DNA from 4 places in the Neorhizobium sp. 2083 genome. Region 4 is predicted to be linked to each of the others. Evidence: riboswitches for the same ligand, from Rfam matches in the RefSeq annotation. Region 4 holds a riboswitch; each other region holds the start of a gene.

Region 1 (4,764 bases), on a different contig from region 4:
GCGACCGGATCGGCCGGCATCGAATTGATGACGGTGAAAGACGCCAGCGAAATCACCAACATACCGGTGATGGATTGGATCCCGAGCCGAACCGGATGCATGTCTATCTCACTTTGCCTCGCCTATATCGGCCCGCAGAACGTGGTAGTCCGAACCCCAAGGTTCGTAATTCTTCAACCGCTTCGACATGCCGACATACCAAACCGGTGAGACGAGGAAGGAAGCCGGTGCATCTGCGAAAAGCCGCGCCTGGGCATCCAGCGCGATCGCGACGCGTTTCGCCGGATCGCCTTCGGCTGCGAAGCGATTGAGGATCGCGTCGAAATCCGGTGAAGCATATTTCGCGTAGTTAAGCGAAGCACCGCTTCTCAGCATCGAGTTCAGGAAAAAGGCGGCGTCGCCGCTCGGGGCGGTATGCTGCGCCCAGAGCGCGATATCGAAATCACCAGCGGCTGCGACCTGCGAAATGTTCTCGACCACCTGTGTGTCGACCGCAATGCCGATCCTCGCGAGTTCAGCCTTCACGACCGGAAGCATGGTCACGAGGTCGGGACGCTGAGGATAGGTAATCGCAAGGAGGCGAAGCGGTCTGCCGTCCTTTTCGAGTATCCCGCTCGCACCCTTCGTCCAACCTGCCGCATCGAGAAGCGCCGCTGCCTTGGCAAGGTCCGTTGGTCGGGCTTGCCTGCCCGCGAACGGGAAATAGGAGGCAAAGGCGCCGGTTGCCGGCTCGCCGCCGCTGATCGCGGCCGACAGTTCCTTGCGGTCGAAAGCGAAATCCAGGGCCTGGCGCACCTTCACGTCGCCGAGCAGCGGGCGCGTGGTGTTGAAAAACGCGAGATACTGATAACCGACGGGGAACGACTTGATGGTGAGTTCCGGATTCGCCTTCAGGCGAGTCACCGCTTCCGACGGGAGGCCGAAAGCGAGGTCCAGTTCGCCCGATTCCAGCGCCAGCGTCATCGTCTGTGCTTCGCCGAATTTGCGGAACTCGACCGGCGAGCGTTTTTCCGAGGCAGCGAAATAGGCGTTCGGTTCGAGCTTGATCGACGCATCCGTCTTGAAGCCGGCGATCTTGTAGGGGCCGGTGAACACGGCATTGCCGTTGCCAACCGGCTTGTAGGCAATCAGCGGCCATTCGGCGAACAGCGACTGGATGAGTGGAACCGGCTTCTCGGTCGTGACCTTGAGAGTCAGGTCGCCGGCCGCTTCGAAGCTTAGCTTGCCGCCTGTGGCGAGCGCCGCCTTGTTGTTGGCGAAGGTGTTGTCGAAACCCGCCGCGAGCGTCTTGGCGGTGACCGGCGTTCCATCGGAGAACCTCCGGTAGGCCTTCAGCGTGATCGTCCAAGTCAGATCGCCGGTACGTTCTGCCTTTTCCGCAAGTTCGGGAACAAGTTTGCCTTCCTTGTCGACGGTGAAGAGGTTTTCGCCGACACCATGGCTGGTCAGCGCCCAGCCGTTCGATGCCCTGGCCGGATCGGTGCCGCTGGTGATATATGTCGCGCCGATCCGCAACGGCTCGGCCGCAACAGCAGCGGATGCGACGACGAATACCGAGGCGGCCAGCAAGGCCGCCGTGGGGCCGGATAGGATTTTCGAAGGCAAGTCTCTCTCCTTAGTCTTGTTTTAACGCACGCGAAGTCGCTGCTTGCGGCCAGTCGGGTGATAGGCAAAGTCCTCGACGACATGGCCGCCGAGCAGATGTTCTGTGATGATCCGGTCGACCGCCTCTTCGGTGACGCCGCCGCAATAAGTGCCCTCGGGAAAGACCTGCAGGACCGGCGCCAGACCACAGGGACCGAGGCAGGTGGATTTGACCGTCATCGTGCCGTCGCCGACCACACGCAGATTGCGGCGTTCCTGCTGGTTGCGGATGTGGTTCCAGATGGCGTCGGCACCGGCGCTGTTGCAGGCTCCGCCTTCGCAAACGAGGACACGCCGTTTCTGTGGTGGGATCAACGAACCCTCGGCAGAGAATTTCCGCCCGGGTGTTTCTGCTAGCGCCTCTGTCGTTTTAAGCAGATCGCCAAGAAGCGGAGCCATCAGCGGGCTGGATGCAATGTCCCTTGTGATCGACAGGGCCGGCCACGGCCGCTCGGCCAAAGCCTTCCACCGCTTCAGGGATCTCGTCAGCCAGATATGAAAGCTCGGCTCCATGGGCAGGACGAGTGGTACGATCACGACGGCATCGACATCCTGGTCCAACAGGCTCGACAAGGCCTCGCGGAGGGATGGCGTGCCCTGTTCGGTAAATGCGAAACGGACTTTGGCACCAGGGTGAAACACCGCGATGCGATGGGCCAGGCGTTGCATTTCGAGATGCGGCGAAGCCGCAAACGCGGACTTGGCGATCAGCAGGATCGCACGCCTCGATATCGTGTCGGTGAGGTTGTCGTCCTTGCCCACTGCCTCAATCTCTATCACTTGCGAGGAGGCAGCAAAAATGACGGCGCGATCGGGCGCGAGCCCAAAAGCACCTTCATTCCTGTGGCACACCCCGACCACGGAAATCCCAAACGTCAGGCAGGTCTCCTGGCTTACGGGTCAAAGCCTTGATCGTCCGTCTTCCCGGCATTCTCTGCCAGTGACATGTTGGACGAACGGCTCGCCGTTCACAGTTGCGGGACAGCTCCGGGTTTACACCGGATTCCCTCTTAGCTTCCGTCGCAGAGACGGAAGAACCTTGACGGCGCAGACCGTATACTGCCGTAGCCGGGTGTCAACCAGCCATCGGATGGCACACGGTCACGCTGGCTGACGATCCCGACGCGCCTCTTCACCTCGGCTCCACCGGCAAGATCCTGAAGCGGCGCTTTTAGACCATAATTGTGGAGACGATGCAGGATTCGGGAAGCACTGGACCGCTGATCGACGATCGCAGCCGGCGGCAGGAGGCCCGGTTCGTCAGTTTCAGGCCGTCAGCCAAGGCGTGCGGTATCGTCATTTCAAAGCGAATTGGTCGGAATCGGAAGCGGAATTCCCGGATTCCGACCGTGGTTCCCGCGATGTCAGTGTGCTAAGCCGGAACCGCCGACCGCGACGACCGAGAAGGGCTTCCCTTGCACGGCGATCGTTCGGGTCTCTTTTAGGGTTTGCGCATCGACAATCCGGACAAGCGAATGCCTGGGATCAGTTATGGCAATATGCCCATCGGCCACCGCCAGGCGAGGACGTGGATCGCGCCAATGGCCATCCTTGCTATAGGGCTCGGTGATCTTTGCCTTGCGGACGATTCCGCCCTTGACCACGTCGAGCACATGGAGGTCGCCATCTTCCGTGAGGATGTAAGCGTTGCGGGGCATCGCGGGATCGACAAGGAAATCGATCCGGCGGGTTGGCAACTCGATCAGCCGGAACGGGTGCTCGTTATCGGGATCAATCAGAACGACCTTGTCCTCGCCGTAATTGCCCAGGAAGAACTGCATCGCCTTGCCGCCGAGAAGCGTGCCTGTATAGCCCTTCGGAAATTCGGGCGGATAGGGAAGGATATCGATTTTCGGTCCGTCGATTCCTCCGGGCCGGGCAACGAGCACACCCTCCTTGCATCCGAACGCGACAAGACGAGCTGAGGTCGCTTCGCCGTGAAGGTCCGTGCATTTGCTGATTTCGCCGACTTGCCTCATGTTCTCATCAATCACGCGAAGGCCGACGCGTGGCGGCAGTTCATTCGGCGTCGTTTCCACTTCAGCGTTCGGCGCCGAGACAAGTACATGGCGACCCATCGCAACGGCCACTCCGTGATGGGGTTTAGTCGTGTCGACGGTTCGGACCTCGGCTTCGCCTTTGAGAAGAGCCATCTCGTCGATAACGTCGGCCTTGCCGCCAAGGTCGTAAAATACGATCACGTGATCGTCGTGCGGAACCACATGTCCCGGCCGCTTGTCTTCGAAGCTGACGGGCAGAAGGGCTGGATCGGAAACGTCAAGGTCACGATGCTCGCCGTGATCGGAGAAGTCGATGCCGGTCTTTATGACATGGACGATATCGGCTTCGCTCTGGGCGACGAACACCGTCCGGCCCGACGCACTCGCCGTCAAAGCGGCATGACCCTTTACATTGTAGCGGCCGAGTTCCCTGCCGTCGGAAAAATCGATGGCTCGGACAACCGGATGAGTATGATCGGCGATGAAGAGACGCCAAGCCTCCTTCGTTTCCTTATCTTCATCCGCTATGGCGCCAGTGCCAACGAGAAAAAAAGTTGCAGCCACAACGGCTATGATGCGTGCACGGGGGTGAACTGGTCTCATTGGGTTCCTTCCGTTGTTGTTAGGTTTTCCACGAACGACGTACTGCCGCTGCATAGCGCCCGGCGGTCAATCGTGCGATCAATAATGTTATTACGTTACATTCATCAAGGATGTAATAACATTACATAGGCATGAGTTGTCAATCTCCTGGGGCGGCACGAACAAGGTTTGGTTGGAACTCGAAAAATCCCATGCGCATTGCAGAATGTCGGCAGGATAGAAGATCCGGTCGTCGTTGCACTGTTCGTGCGGATCGGCAAGACCAAGCTCCTCGACAACCGGATGATCGCGAAAGAGGCGCGAGTGTGGGACAGGAGAGGCGCGATGAGTGCCGCGGGCTCCGCCACACGCTTAAACCCCAGTCGTATCCGGGCGATGAAGGGTGGAACGCCGATCGTATGCCTGACCGCCATACAACGCCGATGGTGCGGTTCGTTGATGAACATTGCGATCTCCTGCTTGTCGGAGATTCCCTCGGCATGGTGCTTTACGGTCTGGACAGCACCGTGGGGGTGAC
Region 2 (4,764 bases), on a different contig from region 4:
GACCAGCACATTGGCGACCGGATCGACGTCGCGGATGCGGTTCATGCGTTCGAGCGAGACGATCAGGTCGTTGCCGCCACTGCGCGGCGTCTGCCCGCCGACAAGGCCGGTATTGCCGGTCTGCGGCACGATCGGCGTCCCGGTTTCGCTCGCAAGCTTCAGGATCGCGGCAACTTCCTCGACCGAGCCCGGCTTCAGCAGCATCGGCGAGGAGCCCTTGTAGAGCCCGCGGCCCTCGACCAGATGCGGCGCAAGGTCGCTCGCCTCGCGCAGGACGTGGTTCTCGCCGACGATCGCCGCGAAGCGGTCGAGAAGCTCTGGTTTCGGTCCCGGAATATCCATCAGCGTCTCTTCCTCTCTTGCTCCGGCCTATTCGCGCGGGGCGGCGGCGCGTGCCAGCCGGTCGTTGATCGCTTCGCCGAGCCCATGGTCGGGAATGGGCGTGACGGCGACGCGGGCAGCGCCGGTCGCGTCGGCCTGCTTCAGATAGTCGAACAGGTTTGCCGCGGCCTGCGCAAGATCGCCGGAGGGGCTCAGGTCGAAAACAGCTTTGGCAAGTTCGACGCCGGCGACTGGAGCCGAACCGAACCGGATCAGCGCTTCGCCCTCGTCGACGTGGTCGGCGTTGAGCCTGACCGCCGCTCCCGGCGCGTAGTGGGACGCGAGCATGCCGGGGGCCTCGATGATCGCCGCTGGTCCTTCAGACCGGATCACCTGGAGGCCAGTCGCCTTTTCGATCTCTTCCGCGGCAACTCCGCCGGGTCTCAGGAGCCGGATCACGCCGTCTTCGACGCGAACGATGGTCGACTCCACCCCGACCGGAGCCGCCCCACCGTCGATGATAAGAACGAGCTTGTCGCCCAGATCGTCGGCGACATGGGCAGCGCTGGTTGGGCTTACCTTGCCGGACGTATTGGCGCTCGGCGCCGCGAGCGGCCTGCCGAAGGCGCGGATGAGCTCGGAGGCGAAGCCCTTGGGAAGCCGGATGCCGACCGTGTCGAGCCCCGCCGTCGCCAGCGCATGGATGCCGCTTTCGGGCTTCAGGGGAAGGATCAGGGTGAGGGGACCCGGCCAGAAAGCTTCCGCAAGTTTTCGCGAAATGGGATCGAACTCCGCATAACGCTCGGCCATGTCGAGGTCCGACATGTGGCAGATCAGCGGGTTGAAGCGCGGCCGGCCCTTCGTTTCATAGATCCGGGTGATGGCGGCGGGATTGGTGGCATCGGCCGCAAGCCCGTAGACCGTTTCGGTGGGGATTGCCACCGGCAGGCCGTCGCCAAGCACGGCGCAGGCTTTGGCGAGCGCGCCGTCATGCTCCCGGGTGATGTCGATGATCTGAGCCGTCATGTCCGCCCGTCAATAACGCGGACCAGTCCGGCTTCAAAGCTTTTTGATGATCTCGCGAAGCATTTCATTGGAAGTGCCGAGCATCAGCACGTTCTTGATCGCTTCCGTCGGATCGTTGGTCTGGAACAGCAGGCCGTTCTTGCGGATCGAGCGGTTGATCTGCAGCGGCTGGCCGGCCTCGCGTTCGACCGCGACGGCAAAATACATGCGCGAATAGGCCGTGCTGATCCGCTCGAAGAACGTTTCCTTGTCGCCGATCTCGGAGAAGAAGTTGGCGATGTAGAAGGACCAGCTGACCGGCACGCCGCGTGCAAGCAGAGTTCTTGCCGCGGTGACGTGGCAGTAGCCGAGATGCGGCCGTTCATCGAGCGTGTGATGAAAGACGATCTTCGGGAACTTGATCGAGCGGTGGAAGGAGTTGATCCGGTTGTGGCTGGCTTCTCCGGCTGCCTCGAGCCTCTTGCCGGTGCGCTCGGCGACTTCGTCATGGGTGAGATAGCGGCGCTCGGCCGGCAGCCAGATCGGATTGTAGCGGGCAATGCGCCCCGTCCGCAGGAATTCCGAATGGGCAGCCGTTTTCACGACCACCGGCGCCGGAGGCTTTGGTGGAGGGGCGTCGTAGTAGCGGATCTTTCCCTTTGCCTGCACGGTGGCGTCGCTCCCATTCGAGCCGGGATTTTATGGCCTATCTGTTAATGACAGGTTTCGCTTTCGCGGAGCTGGAGTGTTGCATTTTGACCCGTTTTGCCGCTGTCGCCAACGCGGTTGCCGATGTCGCAATGTCGCCTATGCGACACGCATGCTCGATGATTATATCCGCTTCGATCTCAGGGTGCCGCCGAACTAGGGAGGCGGAGAATTGGGAAGCCGGCAGGGGCCTTGAAAACCTCGATCCGGCGCTGCCCCCGCAACGGTGGTGGAGCAACAAAGCCTGGCATGAGCCACTGGGAAAGAGCCGAAAAGGCCGCCCGGGAAGGCGCTGGGCCCGTCCCCTCAAGGGACAGCTCCTGAGCCCGGAAACCAGCCTCGGGACAAAAGACGACGACCGGACGCGGCGGGCGTTCGGGACAGGGTTTGGGGTGGGCCTTGAGGCCGGCCGGCATTTCCATGTCCTTCCGCTGTCCATTTTTGACGAGGAAGGTTATATGGAAATTCGCAATCAGGCCCTGCGGCAGCTCAAGAACCGTCGCGAAGGTTTCAGCCTCGAGCAGGCCTTCTATACCGATCCCAGTTACTACAAGCTCGATCTGGAAATGATCTGGTATCGCGACTGGCTGTTCGTCGGCCATGATTGCGAGTTGCCCAAGGCTGGAGCCTATTTCACCCTGCAGATCGGCGATTATCCGGTCGTCGTCGTGCGTGGCCGTGACAACCAGATCCGCGCCCTGCACAACACATGCCGTCATCGTGGCAGCCGCGTCTGCACCAAGGAGCATGGCTCGGCGGTCCGGCTTGTCTGTCCCTACCATCAATGGACCTACGAGCTGGACGGCTCGCTTCTGGTCGGCCGCCAGATGGGCCAGGACTTCGACAAGACCCAGTTCGCCATGAAGAAGGTCCATTGCGAGAGCGTCGCCGGCTATATCTTCATCTGCCTTGCCAATGAAGCGCCGGATTTCGCGCCGGTCCGGGCCTCGATCGAACCTTATCTGGCACCGCATCGCCTGTGGGAAGCCAAGGTCGCCCACCAGTCGACGATCATCGAGAAGGGCAACTGGAAGCTTGTCTGGGAAAACAACCGCGAGTGCTACCACTGCGCCGCGAACCATCCGGAACTCTGCCGCACCTATCCGGAATCGCCGACCGCGACCGGCGTCCAGGGCGCCAAGGACGATCCGGTCATCGCCGCCCATTGGCAGCGCTGCGAGGAGGCCGGGTTGCCGAGCGAATTCCGCATGGACGAGACCGGCCAGTTCCGCGTTGCGCGCATGCCGCTGATCGAGGATGCCGAGAGCTACACGATGACCGGCCGCAACGCCGTCCAGCGCAGGCTTTCCGACGACGTGACGATCAACTCGATCGGCACCATGCTGCTCTTCCACTATCCGAGCAGCTGGAACCACATTCTCGGCGACCACGCGATCTCGTTCCGGGTCACCCCGCTTGGGCCCGAGGAGACGGCGGTCACCACCAAATGGCTGGTTCACAAGGATGCGGTCGAGGGCGTCGACTACAATCTCGAAGAGCTGACGCATGTCTGGAACATGACCAACGACCAGGACCGCCAGATCGTCGAGGAAAATGCCTTCGGCATCCGCTCGCCGGCTTATGAACCTGGTCCCTATTCGCCGCTGCACGAAGGCGGCGTCATGCAGTTCGTCGAATGGTATTCGAACTTCATGGTCAACCGGCTGCAGGGCGACCAGGCGAAGCTTTCGATCGTCGCCTGATCTATTGCTGCTTATCGCCAATTCGTGATCGGCCGTTCGTTGCGAAGCGGCCGGTCATAGGAACGAAGTCCTGTGGCCTGCGTTAGGTTTTCAATCGAAAACCATGAGAGGAAACCCAGGATGAGTGCTTTTCGTTTGCGCCTGACCGCGGCGGCGGTCGCCGTCGCGACCACATTTGCCGGCCTTGTGCCCGCGCAGGCCATCCAGATGCCCGCTCCCCCGGCCGGCATTTCCGACACCGGCAATATCACCAATGTCCAGCTGCTGCGGCGCGACTACGGCCGGCGTGACCGCTACGGCTGGTATGGCGGCCACCGCGGTTACCGCGAACGCCGCCCCGGTTATCGCTACCACAACGGTTTCTGGTTCCCGTTGGCAGCCTTCGGTGCCGGCGCGCTTATCGGCGGTGCCATCCAGGCGGACCGGGGTTACGGCAGCCGCCACGTCGCCTGGTGCGAAAGCCGCTACCGGACCTATCGAGCCTTCGACAACACTTACGTAGCGAGCGCCGGTATCCGCCGATCCTGCGTTTCGCCCTACAGGTAATCAGGCATTGGTCGTCTCAAGACGAAAACCCGGCCGCTGCAGACGCGCGGCCGGGTTTCCTTCGTCGGAACGACGTTAATCACGCATTCAGGATGAATTTCCTAAAGTCGCGCCGAAATTGAACTCGCGGGATATCCAGCATAATCTACCGGCGAAGTTGAAATAGCCAAGGGTTTGGGGGCTTAACATGACGTTTTTCAAGACGCTTGCGGTCGCGGGGATCGCCGCTGCCGTTCTCGCCGGCTCGTTGATGCCGGCTCAGGCCATGCCGCGTATGGCCGCTCCGGCGGCCGGGATGGAAACGAACGCCGGTCCAGACGTGGCCCTCGTGCAGTACCGCCGTCATGGCGGCGGCTGGTATGGCGGATATCGCGGCCACCGCGACTACCGTCCCGGTTATCGCCGCCACAACGGCTATTGGTTCCCGCTTGCCGCATTCGGCGCAGGCGCATTGATCGGCGGCGCCATCGCCGCACAGCCG
Region 3 (4,764 bases), on a different contig from region 4:
ATGTCATCCGCGAAGCAGGCGACCGCGGGAGTTACAGGTCTGCCGCCTGAGAAGATCATCATCAACAATCACATCGTCGGAGGCGGCTTCGGCCGACGGCTCGAAGTCGATGGCATTGTGCATGCGGTCACGATTGCTAAACAGGTCAAAGGCCCAGTAAAGATAATCTGGAGCAGAGAAGAAGACATCCAGCACGGCTACTACAGGCCCTACTATTACGACCGGATATCAGGGGCCATCGATACCGAAGGCAATCCGATCGCCTGGAGACACCGCGTTTCCGGGTCTTCGATTTTTGCGCGAATTGCACCTGCCGCCATGCGAAATGGTGTCGATCCCGACGGCGTCGAGGGTGCCGCCCATCCACCTTACAAGCTTCCCGCAATCCATGTGGAATTCAAGCAGGTGGAGCCGCAGGGTGTGCTCACAAGCTGGTGGCGAGGTGTCGGACCTTCCCACAACACCTTCGTGGTCGAGAGTTTCATCGACGAATTGGCTGCAGCGGCGAAGGCCGATCCCGTCGACTATCGCAGACGGCTACTCTCGGAAAATCCGCGCGCGCTGGCCGTGCTTGAGCTCGCGGCAAAAAAGGCGGGATGGGGTGAGGTTTTGATTGGGCGGCAGGGCCGCGGCGTCGCGGTTCAGTTCGCATTCGGAACCTATCTCGCCATGATCGCCGATGTGTCGGTTGCGACAGATGGAACGGTTCGCCTGAAACGCATCATCACAGCGGTCGACTGCGGCCTGACGGTTAATCCGGATACGATCGCCGCCCAGATGGAAGGTGGTGCGCTCTATGGGCTGACTGCGGCTCTCTATGGTGCCATCACGTTCAGCCAGGGCCGCGTCGAGCAAAGCAATTTCGATACCTATCTGCCGCTTCGCATCGATGAAGCCCCTCCCGTGGAAACTTACATCGTACAAAGTGCCGAAGCGCCCGGAGGGATAGGCGAGGCAGCGACGTCTGCCGTCTTCCCTGCCGTCACCAATGCCATTTTTGCAGCGACCGGCAAGCGCATCAGAACATTGCCAGTCAATCCAGAAGAGCTGAAAGCGTGACTATGCTACATGCACTACGTTCGATCTTGTCCATCGCAACGGTCTGCATCCCTGGCCTAGCCGCCGCGGACGCAGGCGACCCGCTTCGGGGCCAGCAGCTCTTCAGCCGTTGTTCCGGGTGTCATTCGGTTCAACCCGAAACGAAGTCCGCGCCCTCCCTTAACGGCGTCGTTGGGCGAAAAGCTGGGTCCGTCGAGGGCTATGCCTATTCCACCGCACTTTCAAACTCTGGCATCATCTGGACCGAAGATGCACTTGACAACTATCTCGCAGGCCCAGCCAAGGCGGTGCGCGGAACGCGAATGACCCTCAGCGTTCCAAGGGATCAGGATCGGGCGGACATCATCGCCTATCTCAAGTCGCTTGGTGGTCAGTGAAGCGTTTCGTCGAGTGCTTTTAATTTACCGACGCCCACCAGGATGAATGTTTGCGGATGACCTTGCCGCGCTCTTGGAGTTCGCCCTCATCTGCCATGCGGAGCCCGGGGGTAATAAACCCTACCTATTGCAGCATAGCTCGACGCGGGCGGAATGACTGCGTTTACGTCACCTCTCGAAAGCTCCTTTTTGCGCGGCTATCGCCAACGACGCGACAACCGCTGCAATAGCGTGGGCGATCAGCCCAAAGAATGCGACGCCAAGGCGTAGACCACCGGGTCGTCGTTCAGCCCCAAGCCGTAAGCGGCCTTCGCCGATGCGGCAAGACGCAACGGTGCTAGGATCGTCGAGGAGGTCGACGTGAAGGCGATACGCAAGAGCGCCTACGGTTTCGAGGTGAAAACCTCCGACGGCATTTATGCCGCCGCCAACCTGCTGAATACCGCCGGCGCCTGGGGCGCGCGGATATCGGCGCAGTTTGGTGAAACGGTACCGATCCGCGCCAGAGGTCCGCAGATGGGCGTGACGGAACCGCTACCGCATCGCATCCTGCCTGTTGTCGGCGTCTGGGCGCATGACCACGGCGGTGGTTATCTGCGCCAGGTCGAGCGCGGCAATATCGGTTTCGGCGGCGGAGCCGAGCGCACCGATGTCCCGCTTGAGACCGGCCATGCCAAAGCGGACCCAGCCCGCCTGCCGGGCCAGTTGCGCTCCCTACTGCCGATCCTGCCGATGCTCGCCCATGTGTCCGTCATCCGCACCTGGTCCGGTTGCGAAGGCTATGTCGAGGACGGTCTCCCGGTCATGGGCGCGTCGGCGACGTGATGGCCGAACTGATTGCGGTTGGGGCGACGGAAATACCCATTTACGATTTCCGGATCGGGCGCTTTAGATCGACCTATTCGCCTTGAAGGGGTACGAACTTACGACCCATCCAAACTTTGATTCAAAGTTTATGCAGATCAGAGATATATGCTTTTCCAACGTTAAGAGCCGAAGGAGAACTTAATCCTGACAGCAACTCGTCGTTTTCTATGGTTCTTGAATATACGTCCTGAATTGTAGATGCGGTTGACACCTCGGCGCTTTCAGGTAAGCCTCCTTCCGTCGAGGTCCCCGACGGTGTGAGCCGGTCGGGGCTAAGAGGGAATTCGGTACGCCGCAAGGCCATTCCGGAGCTGCCCCCGCAACTGTGAGCGGAGAGCCAAGTCCAACTAGCCACTGGGATTGCCCCCGGGAAGGCGGACAAGGCGACGAACCGTGAGCCAGGAGACCTGCCCCGACAGATTGAAGCTCGATGGCCGGGGCGCGCCGTCGGAGCGGCGTCGTGGCTCATTGTCCTGACAGGAATGAGTTGGTTCGTCCTCCGGATTGCCGCTGCCAAACGGCAAATGGAGGAAAAGGACCGGATGCAACTTGTCTCCCCTATCACTGCCGCCAATATGGCAGACCATTGGAATGCTCGCGCCTGGAAATTCGATGGGACCGCATCCCATCGTCGCGACGCCTCATCATGGCGTGCCGTATTCCGTGCCGCGTTGGGCGATGAATCACGCGATGTTGTCGACCTTGGATCGGGAACGGGTGCATGCGCGCTCCTAGCAGCCGGCCTTGGCCATCGAACGACTGCAGTTGATGGTTCTTTAGAGATGCTTTCCCATGCCAAGGCGGCCGCCATCGAAGCCGGTATTGACATCGATTTTATCAACAAGACAATGGACGAAGCGGCGTTGCCGTCCGAGAGCGCCGATATCGTCACTCTTCGCAACGTTCTCTGGACACTTGAAAACCCGCAGGCAGCGCTCGCACTGGCGCGCAGGATCCTGCGACCCGGCGGAAAGCTGCTGCTGTCTGATGGGCTTTGGTTTCGGCATCGCGTGAACGACAGCCGCGATCAGTTCGGCGCAGATCTCCCTTTCTATAATGGCCTGACCGAGGCCGATGCTCGCCACCTCCTGGCTGACGCCGGGTTCGGTCGAGTCGAAAGCTGGCGCCATCTGATGCCCGGCGATCCATACGGCGCAGTCTACGACGATCCAGACACGCCGATCACCTTTTTCATTCTCACCGCAATCGCCCCGGAGTGATCCTCATGTCTCGCAATATCTGGTTAGCCGCGTTGATCGCGGCTATGTTTGGCGCACCTGTCTCGTTGTTCGCGCAGGACGAAATGCGCGTCGTCGAGCCCTTCCAGCTTCAGAAGCTCGACACCCAGACAGGAGGTTTTCAGCTTCGGGCCAACGGAGTGACGGAGACCCTGGTCCAGACGAACCCGGAGGCCGCCACCCTGCCAGCACTTGCCGAGCGATGGGAAACCTCGGCCGACGAGCTTCAATGGATCTTTCATCTGCGTCGCGACGTCACCTTTCATGACGGCAGTCATATGACACCAGGCGCCGTGGCCGCTTCCTTTACGGCGCTTCTTCCTCGCGGCAGCCTGATCAAAAATGCAAAGGTAAAAAGCGTCACCGCTGGTGACAGCACTGTGACGTTCACGCTGGAGCAACCATTCGCCCCGCTACTCGCCTACTTGCTCGACCCGGCCGTTCCAGTCTTGGCCCCGTCATCCTTCGGTCCAGGTGGAGAGGTCACCAGCATCGTCGCGACCGGGCCGTACCGCATTGAAAGCGCCGAGCTACCGCAGGGGCTCAATCTTGTCCGGCACGATGGCTATTGGGGTAAAAGGGCAAAAATCGAGCGGGTTCGCGTGGACGGCGTACCGAATCCCGAAACCAGGGTGAATATCGCGCTTGCGGGCGAAGGCGACCTCGTATTGGAAATCCCGACCACGGCTGTATCGCGGGTCGATCGTTCTGGCGAAGCGCATATCGTTCGTGCGCCGGTCCCGCGTGTCGTGATGATGCTGATCAATGTCAAAAAACCTCAGTTTGCGGACGTCGAAATCAGACGAGCGCTCAGCCTCGCCGTCAACCGAGACGCCATCGCCCGCACGATCATGGGCAGCGCAGAACTTGCCGCCAATCAGTATTTTCCGCCCGCTATGAAGGGATGGCACTTCAGCGACTTCAAGCCCCAGACCTTCGATCTGGCGCAAGCGAACGCGAACCTTGACAAACTGGGCTGGGCTCGCGGCCTTGACGGCATTCGGGAAAAGAATGGCGTCAAGTTTGCGGGCATGATGCGAACCTTCCCGCAACGTGCCTACCTGCCCGTCATTGCAGAGGCGCTCCAGGCCCAGCTCAAGGCAGTAGGTTTCGACCTCACTATTCAGGTCGGGGAATCAAGCCTGATCCCAGAAGCGCAGAACAACGGGACGCTGGAACTCGGCCTTGGAATTCGCACCATGATCTATCAGGTCCCGGATCCG
Region 4 (4,764 bases):
TCGAACACTTCCTCGACCGGATCGTCGTGATCGATCGAGCCGTCCGCCTGCCGCTGGGCTTCGAGCGCCTCGTGGTCGTCGGCAACGCGGCCTTCGGCAAGCGCCAGCCCATCGACCACGGCAATGACGCCATCCACCGTCACGCGCGCCTTCACATCCGGCCACTGGAAGGCCTGGACGAGCGGTTTTGGCAGCGCGAGGCCGGAGGTCTCGATGAGGATGTGGTCGACACGCGGTTCGATGGCCAGGATCTGGTCGATCGCCGGCACGAAATCATCCGCCACGGTGCAGCAGATGCAGCCGTTGGCGAGTTCGATGATGTTGTCCTCGGGGCAGCTTTCGATGCCGCAGCCCTTCAGTACGTCGCCATCGATGCCGACATCGCCGAACTCGTTGACGATGATCGCCAGCCGCTTGCCCTTGAGGTTCTCGATCAGGTTGCGGATCAGCGTGGTCTTGCCGGCTCCCAGAAACCCGGTGACGACGGTGCAGGGAACGCGGTCGAACGAAACGCTCATGATGGCATGTCCTCGTGATGATGAAAGGGTGGAATGCGGGCCGTCATGCCCTTGCCGCGCAGGCAGGCCGGGCGGCCGCGAAGGGGAAGGAAACCGCGCTCGTCCTCGGCCAGCATCATCGCCCCGGTAACGATGTCATCGACATTGTCGAGCGACAGATGGCCGAAGACATAGGACCAGCCGCTGCGGTGGTTGAAAGCCGCGCTCGGGCTCTTTTCGCAATTGGCAAGGCAGGTGACGGGCTTCACCGCGATCGGCTTGCCGGCGGCCGCATCACGCAGCGCCGCGATCAGCGCGATGCCGGGCCGGATTTCGCTATCAGACTCGTCGCGGCAGTTGGTGCAGACGAAGATCGTAACATCGGCCGGGTCGCCGCTTGCCGGATCATCTGGTCGGAGGTCACTCATCGGTCAGCCGCGTTCCCGCCGGGGTCGAAAATCGGGGCGCGGAGCAGGAGGCCAAAACCCCCTGCGGTGATCGAGAAACTTCCTCCGGAGCACCCCGCCCGGTGAAGCAGAATTGTCGGACGGCAGGTCTCCTGGCTCGCGGGTCGACGCCATTTGCCTGCCTTCCCGGTTTCCCAGTGGCTTGACGGCCGAACGGCCGTTTTAGGCAATGGCTCGCCGCCTACAGTTGCGGGGGCAGCCGCGGCATTGACCCTGAAAGGGTCGCACCGCATTCTCTCTTAGCCCTCCCCGTTGCCGGAAAGGGACCATCTCCTTCCAAGTACGCCCGGTCGCACGCCCATGTCAATGCGTCGCAAAGGCGATTGCCGTGACGCCGAATTCGTCTATAGTGGCCGGGCCTATGGTGCCCGAAAGGGTTTAGAGGGAATGCGGTGCGACGGAATTTCGACGTCCAACCCGCGGCTGCCCCCGCAACTGTAAGCGGAAAGTCTTGACCCAAAACGGCCGTTCGGCCGTCAAGCCACTGGGAAACCGGGAAGGCGGGACAAGGCGTCCGATCCGCGAGCCAGGAGACCTGCCAAAGGCGGCAAAGAACTTGAACGGCCCTCGGGTGGAGGGCGAAAGGACGAGACCATGGTTACGAATTCTGCTGCAACTGCAGTCAGCCTCTCCGCTTCGAAGATCATTCCCCTCAGCATGACGGCCCTGCTCGGCCTGTTCATCGTCGGCTTTGTCGGCTTCTCGCATCTGGAAGTCGTCCACAATGCCGCCCATGACACGCGCCACTCGCTCGCCTTCCCCTGCCACTGAGGAGATCTCCCAAATGTCGCTGTTTCGTAACATCGTCTTCACGGCGGTGATCGCCGGACTGTTGTCCGGATTGCTGCTCACCGTGATGCAGAGCTTCTCCACCGTGCCGCTGATCCTCAAGGCGGAAGTATTCGAAAATGCCGCACCCGAGGCGGGCCACAGCCATGACGCTGCACCCGCGGCAGCCGGTACAGCGGCACCTGCTGCCGATCACCATCATGAAGAAGAGGCCTGGGCTCCGGCCGACGGTTTCGAGCGCTTCATCTATACGCTCGCCGCAGACATGCTGTCCGGCATCGGCTTCGCCCTCGTCCTGGTCGCGGTTTCGGAAGCATTCGGCGGTTTCAGGGGCTGGCGCGGCGGCCTGATGTTCGGCATTGCCGGCTTCCTCACCGTCATCCTTGCGCCCGGCCTCGGCCTGCCGCCGGAACTGCCCGGCATGCCGGCAGCCGAACTCGGGCCGCGCCAGGTCTGGTGGGTCTCGACGGCTCTCTGCACCGCGATCGGCCTCGGCCTGCTCGTCTATACGCGCTCCGCCGTGTTCGCGGCCCTGGCGATCGTACTTCTTATCGCTCCGCATCTCGTCGGCGCGCCGCTGCCGCCCAGCCATGAAACGGCGGTGCCGATGGATCTCTATGCCCGCTTCGTCAACGCGGTCTATGCCACCAATCTGGTGTTCTGGGCCGTGCTCGGCGCGCTTGCCGGCGTGGTCCGCGAACGATTCCGGGCCGGCGAGGAAGTTTCTGCCGGGACCCCGGCGAAGCTTGCTTCCCGGTGAAGGAGATCGACGAGGCCGCGGCCGAGCGTCATCGCGGCAAGATGGCGAACCGCAAGGCGGTGCAGGATGCTGAAGTGGCGGAGAAGACCCGGGAAAAGGGTCTTCTCATCGTCCATACCGGATCCGGCAAGGGCAAATCCACCGCCGCCTTCGGCCTTGCACTGCGCATGCTCGGCAATAACCGGCGGGTCGGCGTCGTACAGTTCATCAAGGGTGCATGGTCGACCGGGGAGCAGCCGGCGCTTGCCGTCTTCGGCGATCGTGTCGTCTGGCACACGATGGGCGAAGGTTTCACCTGGGAGACCCAGGACCTGAAGCGCGACGTCGCGGCGGCGGAAAAGGCCTGGGAAAAGGCGCTCGAACTGATGTCGGACGAGACGATCGGGCTCGTCATCCTCGACGAACTGAATATCGCCCTTCGCTACGATTACCTCGATCTCGAAAAGATCGTCGCCGCATTGCAGGCACGGCGGCCGGACCTGCATGTGGTCGTTACCGGCCGCAATGCCAAACCGCCGCTCATCGAGGCGGCCGACATGGTCACCGAGATGACGCTGGTCAAGCACCACTTCAAGGCGGGCGTGAAGGCCCAGGCCGGCATCGAGTTCTAGGTCATGGTTCCGGTCACTCCAGCTCGGGCGCTGATGTTCCAGGGAACGGGTTCGGATGTGGGCAAGTCGCTGGTCGTCGCCGGGCTTGCCCGCGCCTTTGTGGCTCGCGGCCTGAAGATCATGCCGTTCAAGCCGCAGAACATGTCGAACAATGCGGCGGTCACCGCCGATGGCGGCGAGATCGGCCGGGCACAGGCGCTGCAGGCGCGGGCGGCGGGCGTGCCGCTCAGCGTCCATATGAACCCGGTGCTCCTGAAGCCGCAGAGCGAGGTCGGCGCGCAGGTCGTGGTGCAGGGCAGGGTCGAAGGCAATGCCAGGGCTGCCGAATACCAGAGCCTCAAACCGGCGCTGATGCCACGGGTTCTGGAAAGTTTTGAAATCCTCCGCAATCAGGCTGATCTCGTTCTCGTCGAGGGCGCCGGGAGCGCCTCGGAAATCAACCTGCGCCGGAACGACATCGCCAATATGGGATTTGCGCGGGCAGCCCAGGTGCCGGTGGTGCTGATCGGCGATATCGATCGCGGCGGGGTGATCGCCAGCCTTGCCGGCACGAAGCTGGTGCTCGATCCCGAGGACGCCGCGATGATCCGGGGTTTCATCGTCAACCGGTTCCGGGGCGATCCAGAACTGTTTGCCGAGGGCATGCGCATGATCGGGGACCTTACCGGCTGGCAGTCGATCGGGCTGTTGCCGCATTTTGCCGACGCGTCCCGGCTGCCGGCGGAAGATGCGCTCAGCCTCGCTGCGCCTTCGCTGCGCAAGGCGGGTGCGAAGATCAGGATCGCGGTGCCGATCCTGCCGCATATCTCCAATTTCGACGATCTCGATCCGCTGGAGGCGGAGCCGGATGTCGATCTCATCCGTGTCCGATCGGGGCAGGTCATTCCCGGCGATTGCGACCTCGTGCTGCTCACCGGCTCGAAAGCGACGATATCCGACCTGCAGGCGCTGAAGGCCGCGGGCTTCGACGTGGATATCGCAGCGCATGTCCGCCGCGGCGGGCGGGTGCTTGGTCTCTGCGGCGGCTATCAGATGCTCGGCAAAACGATTTCCGATCCGGAAGGAACGGAAGGGCCGGCGGGGTCGATCGAGGGGCTGGACCTGCTGGATGTCGAGACGGTTCTCGGAGGCGACAAACGGCTGGAGGCCGTCGCGGGAAAGAGTTTCGACGGAATTTCCCTCTCCGGTTATGAAATGCATATCGGGCGAACCACCGGTGCCGATTGCGCCCGGTCTTTTGCGACAATCGGCAGAAGTCCGGAAGGTGCGATATCGGCGGATGGCCGGGTATGGGGGACCTATCTCCATGGGCTGTTTTCGGACGATAGGCAGCGATCTGCCTGGCTGACGCGGCTGGGCGGGGCGGCATCCGGCCTTGACTATGAGGCCGGGGTCGATGCGGTGCTCGACCGGCTGGCCGCGCATATGGAAAAGCACCTCGATCTCGACGGGCTGCTCAGACTTGCCAGATGATCAGCGCCAGAAGGCCGAAAAGGCCGATCAGCAGCGCGTCGGCGATGCGGGCGAGCTTCAGCGCGCGACTTATGTCGTTGGCATTGAGCTCGGAGCGGCCGCCTTCGCCCATGAAACGGGCCTCGATCATCCGGCCACCGTAACTGCGCGGGCCGGCGAGCGCTATG

The links. Region 4 has a riboswitch for cobalamin ahead of J2X76_RS28635 (CbtB-domain containing protein). Riboswitches for the same ligand answer to the same signal wherever they lie in the genome.
Region 1: another riboswitch for cobalamin. It lies ahead of J2X76_RS25220 ((2Fe-2S) ferredoxin domain-containing protein); the one in region 4 lies ahead of J2X76_RS28635 (CbtB-domain containing protein).
Region 2: another riboswitch for cobalamin. It lies ahead of J2X76_RS03690 (aromatic ring-hydroxylating dioxygenase subunit alpha); the one in region 4 lies ahead of J2X76_RS28635 (CbtB-domain containing protein).
Region 3: another riboswitch for cobalamin. It lies ahead of J2X76_RS31275 (class I SAM-dependent methyltransferase); the one in region 4 lies ahead of J2X76_RS28635 (CbtB-domain containing protein).

Annotation. Positions count from the first base shown of each region.
Region 1 covers NZ_JAVDTC010000007.1:272,273-277,036, reverse strand. Annotated here, with positions in the region: gene J2X76_RS25230 (ABC transporter permease) at 1-101, opposite strand, end outside; gene J2X76_RS25225 (ABC transporter substrate-binding protein) at 109-1,605, opposite strand; gene J2X76_RS25220 ((2Fe-2S) ferredoxin domain-containing protein) at 1,627-2,406, opposite strand; cobalamin riboswitch at 2,505-2,701, opposite strand; gene aztD (zinc metallochaperone AztD) at 3,009-4,247, opposite strand; partial or broken gene J2X76_RS25205 (3-methyl-2-oxobutanoate hydroxymethyltransferase) at 4,379-4,764, shown strand, end outside.
Region 2 covers NZ_JAVDTC010000001.1:690,942-695,705, reverse strand. Annotated here, with positions in the region: gene J2X76_RS03705 (FAD-binding oxidoreductase) at 1-342, opposite strand, end outside; gene J2X76_RS03700 (L-threonylcarbamoyladenylate synthase) at 370-1,347, opposite strand; gene J2X76_RS03695 (DUF6656 family protein) at 1,381-1,995, opposite strand; cobalamin riboswitch at 2,161-2,391, shown strand; gene J2X76_RS03690 (aromatic ring-hydroxylating dioxygenase subunit alpha) at 2,493-3,737, shown strand; gene J2X76_RS03685 (BA14K family protein) at 3,858-4,283, shown strand; gene J2X76_RS03680 (BA14K family protein) at 4,471-4,764, shown strand, end outside.
Region 3 covers NZ_JAVDTC010000017.1:3,238-8,001, forward strand. Annotated here, with positions in the region: gene J2X76_RS31265 (molybdopterin cofactor-binding domain-containing protein) at 1-1,059, shown strand, start outside; gene J2X76_RS31715 (c-type cytochrome) at 1,062-1,436, shown strand; gene J2X76_RS31270 (FAD-binding oxidoreductase) at 1,797-2,261, shown strand; cobalamin riboswitch at 2,530-2,733, shown strand; gene J2X76_RS31275 (class I SAM-dependent methyltransferase) at 2,846-3,523, shown strand; gene J2X76_RS31280 (ABC transporter substrate-binding protein) at 3,529-4,764, shown strand, end outside.
Region 4 covers NZ_JAVDTC010000010.1:163,030-167,793, forward strand. Annotated here, with positions in the region: gene cobW (cobalamin biosynthesis protein CobW) at 1-518, opposite strand, end outside; gene J2X76_RS28630 (DUF1636 domain-containing protein) at 515-925, opposite strand; cobalamin riboswitch at 1,029-1,250, opposite strand; cobalamin riboswitch at 1,310-1,522, shown strand; gene J2X76_RS28635 (CbtB-domain containing protein) at 1,559-1,735, shown strand; gene J2X76_RS28640 (CbtA family protein) at 1,749-2,513, shown strand; gene cobO (cob(I)yrinic acid a,c-diamide adenosyltransferase) at 2,510-3,124, shown strand; gene J2X76_RS28650 (cobyric acid synthase) at 3,128-4,597, shown strand; gene cbiB (adenosylcobinamide-phosphate synthase CbiB) at 4,581-4,764, opposite strand, start outside.